3 regions of the Janthinobacterium sp. NKUCC06_STL genome follow, and region 3 is predicted to be linked to each of the others. Evidence: predicted binding sites of a transcription regulator. Region 3 holds the regulator's gene; each other region holds the start of a gene.
What was found. The regulator HrcA, encoded in region 3, represses chaperone genes, less so after heat shock. The targets are predictions, from matches to a motif close to TTAGCACTCNNNNNNNNNGAGTGCTAA.
Positions count from the first base shown of each region.

Region 1: groES (co-chaperone GroES) is a predicted target of HrcA. The motif match lies at 3,057-3,083, and genes of this name have one in related genera.
Region 2: rpoH (RNA polymerase sigma factor RpoH) is a predicted target of HrcA. The motif match lies at 1,803-1,829, and genes of this name have one in related genera.

Region 1 covers NZ_JAHKQY010000001.1:1,185,579-1,192,084, forward strand. The annotation lists gene KO539_RS05365 (GGDEF domain-containing protein) at 1-539, shown strand, start outside; gene KO539_RS05370 (EVE domain-containing protein) at 536-1,000, opposite strand; RNA gene ssrS (6S RNA) at 1,080-1,257, opposite strand; gene KO539_RS05380 (cell division protein ZapA) at 1,312-1,623, opposite strand; gene KO539_RS05385 (DUF904 domain-containing protein) at 1,623-1,913, opposite strand; gene KO539_RS05390 (hypothetical protein) at 2,043-2,789, opposite strand; gene groES (co-chaperone GroES) at 3,324-3,614, shown strand; gene groL (chaperonin GroEL) at 3,665-5,314, shown strand; gene KO539_RS05405 (hypothetical protein) at 5,547-6,023, shown strand; gene KO539_RS05410 (GNAT family N-acetyltransferase) at 6,084-6,506, shown strand, end outside.
Region 2 covers NZ_JAHKQY010000008.1:65,102-71,607, forward strand. The annotation lists gene KO539_RS22080 (cell division ATP-binding protein FtsE) at 1-681, shown strand, start outside; gene ftsX (permease-like cell division protein FtsX) at 678-1,598, shown strand; gene rpoH (RNA polymerase sigma factor RpoH) at 1,989-2,882, shown strand; gene KO539_RS22095 (hypothetical protein) at 2,972-3,238, opposite strand; gene KO539_RS22100 (hypothetical protein) at 3,417-3,869, shown strand; gene KO539_RS22105 (antibiotic biosynthesis monooxygenase) at 3,866-4,213, opposite strand; gene KO539_RS22110 (cytochrome P450) at 4,210-5,325, opposite strand; gene KO539_RS22115 (helix-turn-helix transcriptional regulator) at 5,402-6,100, shown strand; gene KO539_RS22120 (DUF3667 domain-containing protein) at 6,234-6,506, shown strand, end outside.
Region 3 covers NZ_JAHKQY010000001.1:1,875,561-1,882,066, reverse strand. The annotation lists gene KO539_RS08570 (enoyl-CoA hydratase/isomerase family protein) at 1-758, shown strand, start outside; gene mmsB (3-hydroxyisobutyrate dehydrogenase) at 782-1,684, shown strand; gene KO539_RS08560 (hypothetical protein) at 1,871-2,452, opposite strand; gene KO539_RS08555 (hypothetical protein) at 2,489-3,088, opposite strand; gene KO539_RS08550 (HAD family hydrolase) at 3,334-4,059, shown strand; gene hrcA (heat-inducible transcriptional repressor HrcA) at 4,175-5,191, shown strand; gene fur (ferric iron uptake transcriptional regulator) at 5,239-5,670, opposite strand; gene KO539_RS08535 (outer membrane protein assembly factor BamE) at 5,867-6,506, shown strand, end outside.

The sequences.
Region 1 (6,506 bases), 690 kb from region 3:
TGCAAAGCGAACTGGCCTTGCGCGCGGCGCATGACAAACTGGAAAAGCTGTCGCTGACGGATGGTTTGACGGGCATCGCCAACCGGCGCTGCTTCGACCAGACCCTGCAGCTGGAGTGGCAGCGCGCCGCGCGCAACCATCAGGGGCTGGCGCTGCTGATCATCGATATCGATTTCTTCAAAAGCCTCAACGATACCTTCGGCCACCCGTATGGCGACGCCTGCCTGGTGCGGATCGCGGCGGCCCTGCACTCGGCGCTGCCGCGCGCCAGCGACCTGGCGGCGCGCTTCGGCGGCGAGGAGTTTGCCGCCATCCTGCCCGCCACCGATGGCGACGGCGCGCTGGCGGTGGCGCACAAGATGCAGGAGGCGATCGCCGCGGCCGCCATCGTCCACGCACCGTCACGCGGCGGTCTGGTGACGGCCAGCATCGGCCTGGCCTTGCATGACGCAGGACAGACGCCGGAACAATTGCTGGCCGCCGCCGACCAGGCCCTGTATCGGGCCAAGCAGAATGGCCGCAACCGGGTCGAAGGCTAACTTGTCAGCTTGCCGGTAATGACTTTCCATTGCGCCGGCGTCACGGGCGTGATCGACAGCCGGCTGCCCTTCTTGAGCAGCAGCATGTCTTCCAGCTCCTGCATCTGGCGCATCTCGGACAGGGGCAGCAGCGCCGTCTTCTTCACGCCGCGCACGTCGACGCTGATCCAGCGCGGCTGTTCTGGCGTGGCTTTCGGGTCGAAGTATTTGCCGCCTTCTTCAAACTGGCTGTGATCGGGATAGGCGCCGCTGGCCACTTCGGCCACGCCCGCCACGCCCGGCTGCGGGCAACTCGAGTGATAGAACAGCACGCCATCGCCCGGCTGCATGCCATCGCGCATGAAGTTGCGCGCCTGGTAATTGCGCACACCGAACCACGGCATGGTGTGCTGCGGCGCGGCCATCAGGTCGTCGATGCTCACTTCATCGGGTTCGGATTTCATCAGCCAGTATTGTTTCATGCAGACTCCGTATCAAAGCGACAGACGTAAAAAAACGGTTGCGCATCGATGCTGCAACCGTTTTTCGTTTTCTTTCAAATTGGGCCCCGCCTGTGCCGCTATGCCGGCATCCCGAACCAAACGGTTCAAGGTGGTCACGTTAGTTCAATTTCGGGTTCGTCGAACGAGCGACGCTCACTCCCATCAAACAAAATTCGCAACCGATGCGCATAAATGGTTCAAGGAATATATGGCAATCGCGAACACCGCAGGGTAGACCCAAGTTTACTCCTTTGATCGCGCATCGCAAAGACAAATCGTCGCGTGCACGCTTAAAAAAGGTTTTCCTGGGGCGTCAAGGCGCTATCCAATACCGTGTGCATGGCCGAGATTTTCTGCTTCACTTCCAGTATCGTCAATTCCGACAGCGGACCTTGCGGCGACTTCACGGAGAGGAATTCGGCGGCCACGCCCAGGGCGGCCAGCACGGCGATGCGGTCGTTGCCCTTGACCTTGCCCGCGTCGCGGATGGCTTTCATTTTGCTATCGAGATAGATCGCCGCTTCGCGCAGCGCGCGCTCTTCGCCGTCGCGGCACACCATGCTGTAGGACTGGCCCATGATATTGACATCGACACGCGGCATTACGCTTCCTTCTCGTTCTCGGCAATATAGGCGCCCGCTTCCGAAGCGGCTTGCTCCAGTCCGGCTTGCACCAGTTCGGGAATTTTTTCCAGCAACGCTTCCACCCGCTCCTGCGCCTCGCGCATGCGTTGCACATACAGGGCGTTGTCGGCGGCCAGCGCGGCATTGTCCTTGCGCAGTTGCGCGTTTTCGCGGCGCAGCGCATGGGTCATTTCGGCCAGCAGGCCTATTTTGTCGGATAATTCGTTGAATTCGGAAATCATGCCGCCACTATAGGGCGGACGCTCCATGGGCGTCAATCGAATCACGCCGCTGTCACACATATTTACATCAATGCAGGGCAGTTGGCGGACAATACACGCTTTTTCCGGCGCTTTTCGCCAAGTGCGCGCATCCGCCGGCGCCGCGATGGCCGTGTTTTACTCGTCGACGTAATCGGCTTCGATATCGAGGCCGCCATAGCGGTTTTCGCAAGAGCGGCGCGTCAGCGTCTGTTCTCCGCCCTTGCCGTCAAGCACCATCGTCAAGTCGCGGCAAGTACGGCTATAGCTGCCAGGTTTGGCGTCCGTGCCCGAAGGCGTCAGGCGCACTGCCAGCGGCACCGCATTGCCCAGTCCCTTGTTGCTCCACAGGCGCGTCTTGCCATCCTCTTCATCTTTCAAGGTGCGCACGGCGGCCTTCAGCAACGATGCTTGTTCTTGTGCATTCAGCTTGGCGATGGTGACGTCGGACAGGAAAGGCGGATACACGACGGGCGCCGGGTCCTTGCCCTGCACATCCCATTTCCCGCTGTTCTGCGAACAGGTGCGGCGGCTCAGGTCCTGCGACTTGCCGCCCGCCGTGACGACGAATTTCAGGTCGCGGCACACATGCGCCTTCAGGCTGTGCTCCGTCATGCCGGAATTGCTGAAGTTATACGTGACTTTGACCATCACGCCGCGGTCGCCGCCGTTGTCCCACACGTGCGCTTCCTGGTCGTCGTCGTCCTTGTTCAAGTCGTTGAACAGCTCACCCAGCAGCCTGTCTTTTTCCTGCGGCGTCAGGGTGGCCACGGTGATCTCGTCGGCGATGGTGGGCGCTTGCGCGGCGGCATTGCCCAGGCAGGCGAGGCCGATGAGGGTAGCGCCCAGCAGGCGCAGCGCGGAGCGGGAAGGCGGAAATGGCATGGCGTTCTTTCTGGTGCAAGTAGTGATATGTGGCGATATTGATATGCAATTACAATCATCTTATCAAATTCCATAGTGAAACTCTGTTTCCTGTGCGTACAGGAACGGCCCCTCTCCGGACGGCATGCTAGAGTCGCGCCTGTTGCTGACGCCCGGGAAGTTGGCTTGCGCCAGCGCAAACCCTGCGTAAATGCAGGCTGCGCAGAACGTCTATGTATATCTTCCCGGAGAATAAGCCCTTGAATAAGCCCCCTACCGTCCCTATAATTAGCACTCGTTAGTAGAGAGTGCTAACAAACTCTTTCGTAGTAATCCTCAGGACTGATGGTGCTTGCCAGACCACTGCAGGGAACGCTACGCGGCGGGCGACGCCGCGATGCACCACTGCCGGATACAGGCAAGGACAGGATGACATGGGGTTTGCTTGACCGTTGCGGGCTGCTTTCAACGGCGGTCACTGAAAGCAGGCCTGGCGCTGCGCCAGGCATGTATTCATTTAGCAACACCTATCCATTGAACTTTAAGGAGTTTTGTATGAATCTGCGCCCATTGAACGATCGCGTCATCGTCAAACGCCTCGACCAGGAAACCAAAACCGCGTCCGGCCTCATCATTCCTGATGCAGCTGCTGAAAAACCGGATCAAGGCGAAGTCCTTGCCGTAGGCAATGGCAAGATTCTCGACGACGGCAAAGTGCGTCCTCTGGATGTCAAAGTGGGCGACCGCGTCCTGTTCGGCAAGTACGCCGGCCAAACCGTCAAAGTTGACGGCGATGAGCTGCTGGTCATGCGCGAAGAAGACATCATGGCGATCGTCGTCAAGTAATTGTTTCCACGTTGTAGACAGATACATCCCGAAACTCAGGAGAATTGAACATGGCAGCTAAAGAAGTAGTATTCGGCGACGCAGCGCGCGCCAAGATGGTCGAAGGCGTCAATATCCTCGCCAACGCAGTCAAAGTCACCTTGGGCCCGAAAGGCCGCAACGTGGTTCTGGAGCGCTCGTTCGGCGCCCCTACCGTCACCAAGGATGGTGTATCGGTAGCGAAAGAAGTTGAACTCAAAGACAAGCTCATGAACATGGGCGCGCAAATGGTCAAGGAAGTTGCTTCCCGCACCAGCGACAACGCCGGCGACGGCACCACCACCGCAACCGTGCTGGCACAAGCCATCGTGCGCGAAGGCATGAAGTTCGTTGCCGCCGGCATGAACCCGATGGACCTGAAGCGCGGTATCGACAAAGCTGTTGCAGCGACCGTCGAAGAACTGGCGAAAATCGCCCGTCCTTGCACCACGACCAAAGAAATCGCCCAGGTTGGCGCGATCTCGGCGAACTCGGACTACTCGATCGGCGAGCGTATCGCTGAAGCGATGGAAAAAGTCGGCAAAGAAGGCGTGATCACCGTGGAAGACGGCAAGTCGCTGAACGACGAGCTGGACATTGTTGAAGGCATGCAGTTCGACCGCGGCTACCTGTCGCCATACTTCATCAACAACCCAGAGAAACAAGTTGCCGTACTGGACAGCCCATTCGTCCTGCTGTGCGACAAGAAAATCTCGAACATCCGTGACCTGCTGCCGGTACTGGAACAAGTCGCCAAAGCTGGTCGTCCACTGCTGATCATCGCGGAAGACATCGAAGGCGAAGCACTGGCCACCCTGGTTGTGAACAACATCCGCGGCATCCTGAAAACGTGCGCAGTGAAAGCCCCTGGCTTCGGCGACCGCCGCAAAGCCATGCTGGAAGACATCGCTGTCCTGACCGGCGGCCAAGTGATCGCTGAAGAAGTCGGCCTGACCCTGGAAAAAGTGACCCTGGCCGAACTGGGCCAAGCGAAACGCATCGAAGTGGGCAAAGAAAACACCATCGTCATAGATGGCGCCGGCGAAGCAGCATCGATCGAAGCACGCGTAAAACAAGTGCGTGTACAGATCGAAGAAGCGACCTCAGACTACGACCGTGAAAAACTGCAAGAGCGCGTAGCCAAACTGGCTGGCGGCGTTGCCGTGATCAAGGTTGGCGCAGCCACCGAAGTCGAAATGAAAGAGAAAAAAGCCCGCGTTGAAGATGCACTGCACGCTACCCGCGCTGCCGTGGAAGAAGGCATCGTGCCAGGCGGCGGCGTAGCCCTGCTGCGCGCACGCGCCAACATCACGGTCAAGGGCGACAATCCTGATCAAGACGCTGGTATCAAGATCGTTCTGCGCGCAATGGAAGAGCCACTGCGCATGATCGTGCAAAACGCTGGCGAAGAAGCTTCGGTCGTCGTGGCAGCCGTACTGGCTGGCACGGGCAACTACGGCTACAACGCTGCCAACGGCACGTATGGCGACATGGTTGAAATGGGCGTCCTGGACCCAGCCAAAGTGACCCGTTCGGCGCTGCAAAACGCCGCTTCGATCGCTTCGCTGATGCTGACAACCGACTGCATGGTCTGCGAAATCGCTGACGACAAAGCAGGCGGCGGCATGGGCGGCGGCATGGGTGGTATGGGCGGCATGGGCGGCATGGACGGCATGATGTAATGTCCGGCATCCCCGCGCGCAGGCGACGGCGCGCAGGGATGCATGCGCCGGGGAGAGACAGCAGACCAAAAGCTGCCTGTTCTTCCCCGGCAGCCCCGAAAAGCTATCTTCTACGGAAGGTAGCTTTTTTTTTCGCCTGTTGGCCTGTTGATTTGGCAAGCCCGGCGATTGCCGGCCTGTGCGTTTTGCTTTAGCATGGCCGCCATCGTCCCTCTTTCTCACGCCCACCATCATGCCGCCACGCGCCTCCTCTTCCAGAACCACCATCATCGCCGGCATCCTGGCCGGCTTGCTGGCCGCCGGGCTAGTCGCTTTTTACATGCACCAGCAGTCCGCGCCGCACGAGGGCAATGCCCCTGGCGCCAGCGCCAACACGGCGGCGCCAGAGCAGAACGCGCGCGCCGTCGATGCCTTGCTGGCTTTGCCGGAAATCAAGGCCTGGTCGGCGCATATCGAAAAAGCTTCGGGCGGCCGCGCGCACGGCGCCGTGATGGAAACGTCGCCCGAGACGCGCCTCGTCGATGGCGTCGCCAGCTACCAGCTGAGCTTTTTCGAAAGCACGCCCGATGCGGCGCACCGCTGGGAAAGCTTTGTCGTGACGCCCGATGGCAAGCGCATCCTCGTTGACGACGTCGTCAGCGGCGACCTGATCAGCCTGGAACAATGGCGCAAGGATAATGCGCCCATGCAGCGCGTCGCCACGCAGTAACTACGCCGGCGTTGTAGCGCAAGCTTTACTTTCTGGCATCAAAGCCCGATACTCGCCCACATGCCCGCCATCACTGTCCGCCCCCTCACGCCAGACGACGCCAGCGCCTACCGCGCGCTGCGCCTGGCCGGCATCGCCGAACTGCCCGCCGCCTTCTGCACCACGCATGCGGCGGAAAGCGGCTTGCCGCTGGCACAGATAGCCGAGCGCTTGCGCGCCACCTCGCACCAAATAATATTTGGCGCTTTCAACAAAGAACAATTGATCGGCATGGCCGGCCTGCGCCGCGAGCCGATTGCCGTCGTGCATGACAAGGCCAGTCTGTGGAGCGTGTACGTGGCGCCGCAGGCGCGCGGGCGCGGTGCGGGACGGCAACTGGTGCAGGCGGCCATTGCGCACGCCTGCAGCGTGCCCGAACTGGCCCGCGTGCGCCTGGCCGTGGCGCAGGACAACCACGCGGCGTTGACCCTGTACCTGGCTTGC
Region 2 (6,506 bases), on a different contig from region 3:
GACATTTCGCTCAGTATTGCCAAGGGCGAGCTGGTCTTCCTGGCCGGCCCGTCCGGCGCCGGCAAATCCACCTTGCTGAAAATGATCGCCGCCATGGAACGCCCCACGTCGGGCAAGCTGATCGTCAACGGCCAGGACATGGCCAAGATCAAGCCGGCCGGCGTGCCGTTTTTGCGCCGTAACATGGGCCTGATCTTCCAGCAGCAAAAGTTATTGAACGACCGCTCCATCCTGGCCAACGTCATGCTGCCGCTGCTCGTCGTCGGCGCGCATAAAGTGGCCGCGGAACAGCGCGCGCGCGCCGCGCTCGACAAGGTCGGATTGCTGGACCGCGCCATGGCGCGTCCGCTGTCGCTGTCTGGCGGGGAGCAGCAGCGCGTGTCGATCGCGCGCGCCATCGTCAACCGGCCGCAAATCATCCTGGCCGACGAACCGACGGCCAACCTGGACCGCGCCAGCGCCAACAAGGTGCTCGACGCCCTGAAAGCATTCCACTCCGTGGGCGTGACCTGCCTCATTTCCAGCCATGACGAACAGATGCTCGACGCGGCCGCCCGCGTGATCCACCTGAAAAACGGCCAGCTGGTGGCCATCGACAAGGCCACGCAAGCGCCCGTCTTCGCCCCGCCCGATCCCGATTTTGCCCCTGGCCTGGACGACGGCGAAGGAGAGCAGGCATGAGAGGCTGGTTCCGTCAACACCGCTTCGCGCTCGGTTCGGCGCTGATTCATTTGCGCAAGTCGCCGGGCGGCTTTTTATTGAACGTCGTCGTCGTCGCCATCGCCCTGTCGCTGCCGTTCGCCGGCTTGACCATGCTCGACAATGTACGCCCGATGTCGGAACAGATGTCGGTCGACCCGGAAATCAGCGTCTTCCTGAAGATCGACACGCCGCGCGAGCAAGCCGTGGCGCTGGCCAGTTCCATGCGCAAGATTGTCGGCGAGCAAAAGGCGAAGATCGTCTTCATCGCGCGCGAACAGGCGCTCGACACCCTGAAGAACAAGAACGGCCTGGCCGACGTACTGAGCACCCTGGGCGACAATCCCCTGCCCGACAGCTATGTGCTGAAACTCGACGCCTTCAGCAGCGCCAGCGAAGCGCAGGATGTCGATGCCGTGGCGGAACAGTTGCGCCAGTTGCCCGGCGTGGAATCGGCGCAAGTCGATTCGGCCTGGGTCAAGCGCCTGGCGGCCCTGCTGGGCGTGCTGCGCCTGGTGCTGTTGCTGCTGGCCATTACTTTGGGCGTGGCCGTGATCGCCGTTGTCTTCAATACCATCCGCTTGCAGGTAATGCAGCAGCGCGATGAAATCAGCATCTCGAAACTGATCGGCGCCACCGACACCTTCATCCACCGCCCCTTCTATTACACGGGCGCCCTGCTGGGCCTGTGCGCCGGTGCGCTGGCCCTGGGCGCCGTGGCGCTGGCCATGCAACCGCTCAATACCGCGATTGCCGAGTTTGCGCGCCTGTACGCGTCCGAATTCCAGCTGGTGCCGCTGGCGCCGCTGCCGATGGCCGGCTTGCTGGCCGTCAGCGCCGGCCTGGGCCTGATCGGCGCCTTCCTCTGCGTGCAGCGCCACCTGGCGCGCCTGAACTGAGCTTCCCTCCCATGGCGGCGCCTGCGGTGCCGCCATGCGCCTCACCCTCCTCATCTGCTGTTATCTTGATATTTAGCAAGTATTCTTAAGGTTCGCTTCAGTCAGAGGCCGTAGACTGATTACGTGTTCAAATCACTGTTCATATATATATCAAGCATTAAATCGCCATAGCATTTAGGCTATCAGGCCGATTAAATGTGCTGATTGGCACTCTCAAGCAGAGAGTGCTAATATAGGGACATACCAAACGCAGAAGCGCCATGGACGCCAGATGAAGATGGTGCCGCGCTCTGCAAAGTGCAAGACCGAATACGCAAACAGACAAGCGGACCACGTCGCGTGACGTGGCCAACTGGAACAAAGCAAGACTACGAGGGAGAAAACATGACTATGATGTCCGCAACGTCCGCATTGGTTCCGACCAAAAGTAATGCGCTGGGCCTCGGTTTCACTGGCAATCTGGGCAATATCGACGCCTATATTTCGGCCGTGAACCGCCTGCCCATGTTGACCCACGACGAAGAAATTTCGCTGGCGACACGCCTGCGTGAAAAAAATGACCTGGCCGCCGCGCAAGAACTGGTGCTGTCGCACCTGCGCCTGGTGGTCTCGATTGCCCGCGGTTACCTGGGCTATGGCTTGCCGCACGCCGACCTGATTCAGGAAGGCAATATCGGCTTGATGAAAGCCGTGAAACGTTTCGATCCGGATCAGGGCGTACGCCTGGTGTCGTACGCCATGCACTGGGTGAAAGCCGAGATGCATGAGTACATCCTGAAAAACTGGCGCCTGGTCAAGGTTGCGACGACGAAAGCGCAGCGCAAGCTGTTCTTCAACCTGCGCAGCCACAAGACGGGCCTGGACGCGATGACGCCGAAGCAGATCGATGCGCTGGCCAAGCTGCTCGACGTGAAGCGCGAAGAAGTGATCGAGATGGAAACGCGCTTGAGCGGCCGCGACATTGCGCTGGAATCGCCGACCGACGATGAAGACGACAAGTTTTCGCCGATCGCCTACCTGTCGTCGGAGCAAAGCGAACCGACCAAGGTGCTGGAAGCGGAACAAGTGACGCGTTTGCAATCGGAAGGCCTGGAAACGGCCTTGAGCAAGTTGGACGCCCGTTCGCGCCGCATCATCGAAGCGCGCTGGCTGGCCAACGACGACGGCTCGGGCGCCACCCTGCACGCGCTGGCAGAAGAGTTCGGCGTATCGGCCGAACGCATCCGCCAGATCGAAGTGGCGGCGCTGAAAAAAATGAAGGGCGCCTTGGCCGCCTGGGTGTAATCGAAAGCAATGCCGCAATGCAAAAGGCGCCGCAAGGCGCCTTTTAGTTTTACCACTGATATTTATCAACAGATAAACATTGTCAGCCCTTACGCTGCAGCCAGGCCCTTGACGAGGACTTCGGCAACCAATTCATTCAGATCCGCGCCGCGCTCCTTGGCCAGGGTCTGCAATTGCAAGACCAGATCGCTGTTCAGCTTGACGGCGAATGGCACCAGGCCCAGGGCCTGATCGCGCTTGCGCTGCTCGCGGCGGTCGATGACCACCGCTTCCTTACCGAATGCACCGGCGCCGGGAACATTCATCTTTCCCATCAGTTTCTTGGCATCGCTTTTCGCCAGGGCAGTTTTTTTCATGGTTGTTTCCTGATTTTCAAAACAGCCATTTTACGCAGTAATCGGCGCGCCGCGTGGCCGGCGCATCAATTCATCGGCAGCGCGCCAATAGTGCGCCGGAAAAATATCATTTTGTTACTATCATTTCATCCCACGCGTGAACAAGCACGCCGGGGACGCTCCACCTGAAAGGAAAAACATGCATTATCTGACCCGCTCTTATCGCAGCATGCTGCTTACCCTGTTCTTCGCCTGCCTGGCCGTGCTGGCTGGCTGCGGCGCGGCCGGCAGCGCCGGCGACGCGGAAAACACGCCGCGCAGCGTCACCCACGTGCTCTCGCCGGGCGAACAGGTCGCCATCACGGCCACCGATACCCTGAAACTCGAACGCGTCAACGACAGCCGCTGCCGCAAGGGCGCCGTGTGCGTATGGAAAGGCTACGTCAGCTACAGTTTCAGCTTGCTCAACAGCGCAGGCACGACCGACATCGTCCTGTCCGACTCCATGCCCGGCGCCGCCAGCTCCGTCACCGTCAACCACATGACGTTTACCTTGCTCGACGTCGACCCGGCCACGCCGCCGGCCCTGAATGCGGCCGAGCCCACTTACCGGGTCAAGGTGAAAATCACGCAGGGCGCGCTGCCCCGCTAAACGCTGTGGCGCTGGCGGCTGTCGGCCGGCGCCTGTTGCCGGTCCAGCATGCCGTAATCGCGCACGACGGCGGCGATGCGCAGCCGGTAATCATCAAATACGCCCTGCCTGCCTGCCGACTGCGCCGCGCGGTGCGCTTCCAGCTGCCGCCACTGCGCCAGCGCCGCCTCGTCGCGAAAGAAGGATAGCGACAGCAATTTGCCTGGCTCGCTCAGGCTGCTGAAGCGCTCGATGGAAATGAAACCATCGACTTCATCGAGCAAGGGACGCAGCGCGGCGGCCAGGTCCAGGTATTCCTGGCGCCCTTCCGCGCTGGGCCAGACTTCGAAAATCACGGCAATCATTTCATTTCTCCTGGGCTAAAGACGGGGATGCGGGCATTCAGCGACGGCAAGTAACGCCACGCCAGCGGCAGACGTTGCAACGCATCGGCCCACGTCTGCAGGCAAGCCGTGGCGATGGTGTGCGCGATGGACTGGCCCGGACAACCGTGGCGGCCATGGCCAAAGCCCAACTCCGCATCGCAAGCGCTGGCCAGCACGACGACGATCATCTGCCCGGCCGGCACGCGCACGCCATGCAATTCCACGGCATCGGCCGTGTAGCGGCGCGTGTTGTGGATGGCCGGATCATTCCGGCTGACTTCGCGCAGCATGGCCGGCCATCGCTGGGGGGCGGCGCGCAGTGACGGCAGCAAGTCAGGCTGCGCGCGCAAGGCAACGATGGCATTGCCCAGCAAGCCAGCCGTGGCGTCGCAGGTCTGCGACAGCAAGCCCACGAGGTTGGCCAGCAAGCCACTCCCCATGGCATCGGTCTCGGCCACGATACTGGCCAGCAGGCTGCCGGGCCTCGCGTTGCCCTCGCGCAGCAAGTGGCCAAAACCTTGCAACAGGGAATCGGCCGCCACTTGCGCGCCAGCCAGTTGTTCTCCATTGCTCAGCGGCGACAGGCAGGCGACAAAAGCGCGCGTCCAGGCGGCCAGCGACGGCCATTGCGCTGGCGCAAAGCCCAGCAAGTCGGCCATGGCGAACAGGGGCAGTTGAAAAATCGCATCGTTGAGCTGGGCGGCGCTGCCGGGAACATAATCACGGGCAAGATGTATCGCCCGCTCCTGCAGGCGCGCCAGATCCACCTGGCCCAACGCGCGCGCCAGCACCTGTTTCGGCACGGCATGCCGTTCGCCATCGTTCATGCGCACCAGTTCGGCAAAAATCGCGCCACACGGCGTGCCAGCCAGAGTATCCGGTACAGGCTGTCCTGTCGGGCGCACCCGGCAAGCGGGATGCGCCAGTACGGCCAGCACGCCGGCCGCGCCCGTCGCCAGCCAGCAGTCGAGTGAGGCCTCGAAACGCAGCGGCGGGCCATCCGCCAGGCGGCGATAGTAATCATATGGCGCCGCGTGGGTGACGGCGGCGAAAGGGTCGGCGGGGTCGATAACAAAGTCGGTGGACGGCATGCGCATTCCATTGCAGTGAGGGTGGGACACGAGTATGCTGGTCCTTCCACCACAACACTTCGCCCACGAACGAACTATGGATGACAAACTTCCCTCGGCCGACATGGGTCTGGCGCAACTGGCCGGCGCCATCGCCGAACCGGCCCGCGCGCGCATGCTGTGCAGCCTGCTCGATGGCCATGCGCGCACGGCTACGGAATTGGCCACGCTGGCCGAAGTGGGCGCCTCGACGGCCAGCGCCCATCTGAGCCGCTTGCGCGACGATGGTTTGCTGTCGATGGTGGCGCAGGGCAAGCACCGCTATTACCGCCTGGCCAGCACGGAGGTGGCGCGAGCGCTGGAAGCGCTGCTGGTGGTGGCCGGCGTGCCGGCGACGCCCTTTTCGCCCTCCACGCCCGACCGCCTGCGCCATGCGCGCACTTGCTACGACCACATGGCCGGCACGGTGGCCGTCACCGTGCACGACCAGTTGCTCGCCCAAGGCTGGCTGCTCGATGATGGCGGTGGCGGAGAATATCGTTTGTCGGAAGCGGGCGCGGCCGGCATGGCGGCGCTGGGCATCGACGTGCCGCAATTACACAAGCAGCGCCGCCGCTTCGCCTGTGCCTGCCTGGACTGGAGCGAGCGGCGTGCCCACCTGGGCGGCGCGCTGGGGGCCGCCATCTTGCAGTTGGCCCTGCGCCAGCGCTGGGCCGAACGCGAACTCGACAGCCGCGCCCTGCGCCTCACGCCAGCCGGTGAACGGCGCCTGCTGGCCGCCGTTGGTGGACGCTGAACGGCGCAGACATTTTGTATCTCGGAAGCAACGAAAAAGATAAAAATGTGCTTTTATCATTCTTTTCATTCATCATAGGCTGCGCCCTTGAGCGATCATTTTTTGGCCATGGAAAGAGTTCATCTTGAAAACAGTGTCATCCAGCACCTGCCATAACTGCAATACCGATGCGCCAGGCAACTTCTGCAGCGCCTGCGGCCAGACGACGACCCTGCACATGCCCAGCGCGCGTGAATTCCTGCATGAATTCGTTGCCCATTATGTGGCGCTCGAAGGCAAGCTCTGGCGTACCCTGGCCCTGCTGCTGTTTCGTCCTGGCACGCTGAGCAATGAATACATCGCGGGACGCCGCGTGCGCTACGTGGAGCCGCTACGCGTCTACCTGACCTTCAGCATCCTGTTCTTT
Region 3 (6,506 bases):
TCATGGGCGGCGGCCTGGGCCTGATGGCGGGCGCCAGCCATCGCGTCGTGACGGAAAGCACGCGCATCGCCATGCCGGAAATCACGATCGGCCTGTTCCCGGACGTGGGCGGCAGCTGGTTCCTCGGCCGCATGCCGGGGCGCAGCGGACTGTTCCTGGGGCTGACGGGGGCACCGATGAACGCGGCCGACGCCCTGTTCACCGGTCTGGGCGACTATTTCCTGCGCCAGGAAGAGCGCGCCATGGTGCTTGACTCGCTGGCGCTGGCGCAATGGCAAGCCAGCCCGCAAGCGAACAGCGAGCAGCTGAACCGCTTGCTGCGCGGCTTCTCGGCGCCGGCATCCATGCTGCCCGTCTCGGAAGTGCGCGCCAACTTCGACGCCATCGCCGTGCTGACGCAAGCGCCCACCTTGCCTGAAGTGGTGGCCGCCATTGCCGCATATGACGGCGATTCGGCGTGGCTGCAAAAGGCGGCCCACTCGCTCGACAAGGGTGCGCCCACTTCGGCGGCCTTGGTGTGGGCCATGCGTGAACGCACACGCCACATGAGTCTGGCGCAAGTGTTCCAGCTGGAACTGACCGTGGCCGTGCAGTGCTGCGCCCATGCCGATTTCCGCGAAGGCGTACGCGCCTTGCTGATCGACAAGGACAACGCGCCGCAGTGGCAGCCGGCCAGTCTGGCCGAGGTCAGCGGTGCGTATCTCAATGAATATTTCGCGGCGCCATGGGATAGCCATCCTTTGCGCGACCTGCATTAAAAGAACAACAGGAGATTTTTACCATGCAACATATCGCTTTCATCGGCTTGGGCAACATGGGCGCGCCGATGGCCCGCAATCTGGTGGCCGCCGGCTTTCACGTGTCCGTGTTCGACCTGGCGCCGGCGGCAGTGGCGTCGCTGGTCGAGGCGGGCGCCACGGCGGCTGCGTCCGCCAGCGCGGCCGTGCAGACGGCCGACGCCGTCATCACCATGTTGCCAGCCAATAAGCACGTGCAGGAACTGTACCTGGCGGCCGGTGGCGTGCTCGATTCGGCCAAGCCCGGTGCCTTGTTCATCGATTGCAGCACCATCGCCGCCGATGTGGCGCGGCAAGTGGCGCAGGCGGCCAGCGAGCGCGGCTTTGCCATGATCGATGCGCCCGTCTCGGGCGGCACGGCGGGCGCGGCGGCTGGCACCCTGACTTTTATCGTCGGCGGTAGTGTAGCGGCCTTGCAGCAGGCGCGGCCTTTGTTGGAAAAGATGGGCAAGAATATCTTCCATGCGGGCGAGGCGGGCGCGGGCCAGGTGGCGAAGATTTGCAACAACATGCTGCTGGGTATCTTGATGGCGGGGACGGCCGAGGCGCTGAACCTGGGCGTGGCGCATGGCCTGGATCCGAAAGTGTTGTCCGATATCATGGCCAAGAGTTCGGGCCGCAACTGGACCCTGGAAGTGTACAACCCGTGGCCAGGTGTCATGGACGGCACGCCCGCGTCGCGCAATTACACGGGCGGCTTCGGCACGGCGCTGATGCTGAAAGACCTGGGCCTGGCGCAGCAGTCGGCTCTGTCGGCGAACGCGCCCACGCCCTTGGGCGGGCTGGTGCGGCAGTTGTACCAGATGCATGCGCAAGCCGGTTATGCGCAGCAGGATTTCTCCAGCATCGTGCAAATGCTGCAGCCGGGCTTGAATAAACCCGTTTGAGAAATTTTGGGCAAAAAAAAGCCCGCTGGTAAAAGCGGGCTAAATCCAATTCTTGGAAGAGTTGGAGGAGACAGATGCATTATGCTGCATCGCCACATATAACTCCAATTTATCTTTGGAATATCAACTATGGATTTCCGTGATATCTCTTCCCGGTAGCCGCGCAGCGGCTACCGTTGCCGCCACTCAGGCCGGATTGCAAACGACCTTCACCGTCGTCACATTCGCTTCACCCATGGTGCCGCCACCCGTGCCTGGCTGTACGACGCAGAGCAGACCCTTAGGCTGAACGGAGACGCTGACGCCAAAGGTGTCGCCATAGGCGACAGGGCCGACCATGGTAAAGGTCGTGGCATCCTTGGCCACCGTTGTGGGTGTACTACCGTTAATCAGCACCAGGCCGTCCACCGTCAGGCCGGAAATCGTGCCGCCCACGGTATATTTGTTTTGCGAGCAAGTAACCGAGGCGCTGATATTGATGTAATGGCCAGCCGAACCGGAACCACCGCTGATGCCGCAAGTCATGTGGGCTGGTTGTTTATTGACGGTGATGTTGTAGTCGGTGCCATAGTCGATGCGCTTGGCAAAGGTAAACGCTGTTTTTCCCGCAGGAACCGGCAGGGTGTCGCTGCCATTGGCCAGGATCAGTCCTTCATTGTTTAAGCCTGTGATGGTGCCGCCGACCTCATACGAGGCCTTGCCGCCGCAAGCGGCCAGTCCCAAGGTCAGCAGCAGTGCGGCGAGTGGGCGCAAGCAGGATAACTTCATGTATTTCTCCAAAAATTAGGTGACGAATCGCAAGGATTACTGCGGCGTGCAGTCAAGTGTGGCCGCGGTCGTGGCGGCGGAGCCCATCGTGCCGACCGTATCGCTGCCGTCTGCACTGCTGGAACCCTGGAAGCGGCACTTCAGGCCCGTTGGCTGCGTCAGTATGGAAATGCCGTACGCGGCGCCGTCATCAACGCTTGCGAATTCGTAGGCGGTGGCGCCAGCCAGCAGGGTGGTGCCGGTGGGGCCCATCACCAGACGCAAGCCATCGGCGCTCAGGCCCGTGACCGTGCCGCGAAGCAGGTAGGTGTTGGTCTTGCAGTTCACCTGGGCCGTGCTCACGGAGTAGCTCGATGCCTTGCCGACGCCATTGATAATCGTGCAAACGGCGCCCTTGGGCTGTTGCGCGATGGTGATGTCGTAGCGGTCATCGGTCTTGACCAGCTTGGTGAAAACAACGGAGTTCTGGCCCGCAGTTACCGGCAAGCGTTCCCCGTCATTCTGGAGAATCAGGCCATCCTTGGCCAGGTCTCTGATTTGGACTTGCAGATACAGGTTGCCGCCACTGCCGCCGCAGGCTGCCAGTGTGGCGGCACAAGCCGCCGCCAGCATCGAGCGCAGGTACAAATTTTTCATACAGTCTCCAAAACGAATTAGGTTGGGTAGCGCAACGCGGACGCTGGCGCCGCATTGGAATGGCGCCTATTTTAGTCTATCTGGCAAGCTGGATGATCTTGCCTTGTATCACCCTGTAACAATTTTTCGCCGGGAAGCGCTGGCCCGGCCCCATTTCACGGGGGCGCAGCCATGCCGGCGGCGGCGATCGGTGCGACAATAGCTATACCCTGCGCACTGTGACGCAGCATCCCATTGTGAGTCCCATGTCCCTTGCTCCTGTAAAACCCGCCGTGCCGCCCAAGGCCATCCTCTTCGACCTCGACGATACCTTGTGGCCCATCGCGCCCGTGATTGCTGCCGCCGAAACCCTGCTGCACGACTGGCTGGCCACGCATGCACCCAAGGTGGCGCAGCAGTTTTCCATCGAACTGCTGCGCCAGCACCGTCTGGCCATGCTCAATGAACAACCGCATTTCCATGGCAACCTGATCGAGTTGCGCCGTGCGGGCCTGCTGGCCGCCTTCGAGGCTGCCGGCGAGGATCCCGCCCTGGTCGACGGCGCCATCGCGCAGTTCCTTGCGGCCCGTCATCGCGTCCAGCCATATGACGACGTCTTGCCGGGCCTGGACTGGATGGGCCAGCGCATGCTGGTCGGTTCCATCTCGAATGGCAATGCGGACCTTGAAATTATCGGCCTGGCGCAGCATTTCAAGGTATCGATCGCCGCCAGCGACTTTGGCGTGGCCAAGCCAGACGCCAGCATCTTCCTGGCCGCTTGCGCCGCGCTGGACGTGGCGCCGCATGAAGCCGTGTATGTCGGCGACGATCTGTATTTCGATGTGACGGGAGCGCAGGGGGCGGGCATGCGTGCCGTGTGGATGAACCGCAAGGGCAGCGATGCCCACCTGGCCGCCGGCGTGCAGCCCGACGCCATCTGCGCCAACTTTGATGAATTGCTGTTGTGGCTGCAGGGGCAACTGGAAGATTGATCGCCGCCGGACGGGCGAACGTGCATAATAGGCGCTGTTGCTGCACGTTCGGCCGCTTTCGTTGCCGCTTGCCTAAAAAATACTTGCTAAAAAATACTTGCCTAAATAAAACACCATGCAACTCGATACACGTGCCCAAACACTGCTGAAAGCCTTGGTCGAGCGATATATCGCCGACGGCCTGCCGGTCGGTTCGCGCGCCTTGTCGAAAATTTCGGGCCTCGACCTGTCGCCGGCCACGATCCGCAACATCATGGCTGACTTGGAAGAGCTCGGTTATGTGTCCAGTCCGCACACCTCGGCCGGACGCATCCCCACGCCGCGCGGCTACCGCATCTTTGTCGACACCTTGCTGACTGTGCGGCACCTGGACGAGCACATGGTGGAGTCGCGCATGCGCCTGCAGACGCCGCAGCCGCAAAAAACCATCGCCAACGCGGCGCAGATGTTGTCGTCGCTGTCGCAGTTTGCCGGCGTCGTGCTCAGCCCGCGGCGCGAATCCGTGTTCCAGCAAATCGAATTCTTGCGCCTGTCCGAAAAACGCATCCTGCTCGTCATCGTCGCCCCCGGCGGCGACGTGCAGAACCGTCTATTGCTGACGGAGGCCGACTATACGCCGGCGCAACTGGTGCAATCGGCCAACTATATCAATCAGAATTATGGCGGCCTGTCCTTCGACGCCGTGCGCGTGCGCCTGCAGGGCGAGCTGCGCCAGTTGCGCGACGATATGGGCAGCCTGATGCAGGCTGCCGTGGAAGCGGGCAGCGAAGCGATGGCCGACCATAGCGACGACATGGTGATTTCCGGCGAGCGCAACTTGCTCAGCGTGAGCGATCTGTCATCGAATATGCATTCGCTGCGCCAGATGTTCGACATGTTCGAGCAAAAAACGGGTTTGATGCAGCTGCTCGACGTTTCGAGCAAGGCGACGGGCGTGCAGATTTTCATCGGCGGCGAATCGAACCTGGTGCCGATGGATGAGATGAGCGTGGTGACGGCGCCGTATGAAGTCAACGGCAAGATCGTGGGAACGCTGGGAGTGATCGGACCGACGCGCATGGCTTACGAGCGCGTCATCCCGATTGTCGATATCACGGCCAAGTTGCTGTCAAGCGCACTCAGCCATCATTGATCGTACTGCCTGACGTTTGCCGCTCCGGTGGGAGCGGCAAACGTGGATCAGGCGGTTTTGTGCGGGCAAGCTGTCTTGGTGCAGTTGCCGTAGATGGCCAAAGCGTGTTCGGCGATCTTGAAGCCGCGCTCTTCGGCCACTTTTTGCTGGCGGATTTCGATGTCTTCGTCGAAGAATTCTTCGACCCGGCCACAGTCGAGGCACACCAGGTGATCGTGGTGGGAGCCTTCGTTGAGCTCGAAAATCGCCTTGCCGGTTTCAAAATGGTTGCGGTTGAGCAAGCCAGCCTGTTCGAATTGCGTCAGGACGCGGTAGACAGTTGCTAAACCGACATCCATATTGTCGGCCAGCAGAATTTTATACACGTCTTCCGCGGTCAGGTGGCGTACCGGGCTACTCTGGAAGATATCGAGTATCTTCAGCCGTGGCAGGGTGGCTTTCAGGCCGCTTGCCTTGAGATCACTAGGATTGTTACTCATGTTTGTTGCTCGTATGTGGGTCAGGTGCTTTATCATATAGCGTTTTGTCGGGGAGTGCCAAAATATGCTTTTTTTTGGCGGGCCGGTCACTCCTGGCGTTTTGTTCATCCAATTGAGGTCATTTATGCGCGTAACACCGGCTGTATTGCCATCTCTCTGGCACCGTATTTCATTTCGAGCACCAGTCGTGGCAGGCATGGTCTGTGTCGCGCTGGCCATGTCCGGCTGCGCCAGCCGTGGCATTCTGGGCGAAAAGCCGGCAGCTGCTCAAAAAGAAGGCAAGGAACTGGTTCCCGAACAGGGCGCACAAACGACCACCATCACGCCGCTGCAAAAATTCATGTGGTTTTTCTCGCCCTACCGTCCTGACATTCAACAAGGCAATTTTGTCTCCGAAGAGATGCTGGCCCAGTTGAAAGTGGGCATGACGCGCGACCAGGTGCGTTTCGTCCTCGGCACCTCGCTGCTGACCGATATCTTCCATGCCGACCGCTGGGATTATCCATTCCGCCTGGCCCGTGGCAGTGGCGAAACCACCAGCAGCCGCGTGGTCGTGTACTTCGGCAAGGATGGCAAAGTGGAACGTTTCGAAGGCGGCAACTTGCCGACGGAAAAAGAATACATCGACCGCATCGCTGGTCCGTCGCCATTCGCCAAGGTCGCCAAGGCCGACGCGCCTGCCGCCGCCGTGCCATCGCCCGTGGCGCCAAGCGCCGTGCCGGTGCCGGCCGATGCCGCGCCAGCCATTCCCGTGAGCAAGCCTGCGCTTGTACCTGCACCTGCAACGGCGCCTGCCGCCGAGCCTGCGCCTGCACCTGCTGCCGAACCCACCAAAT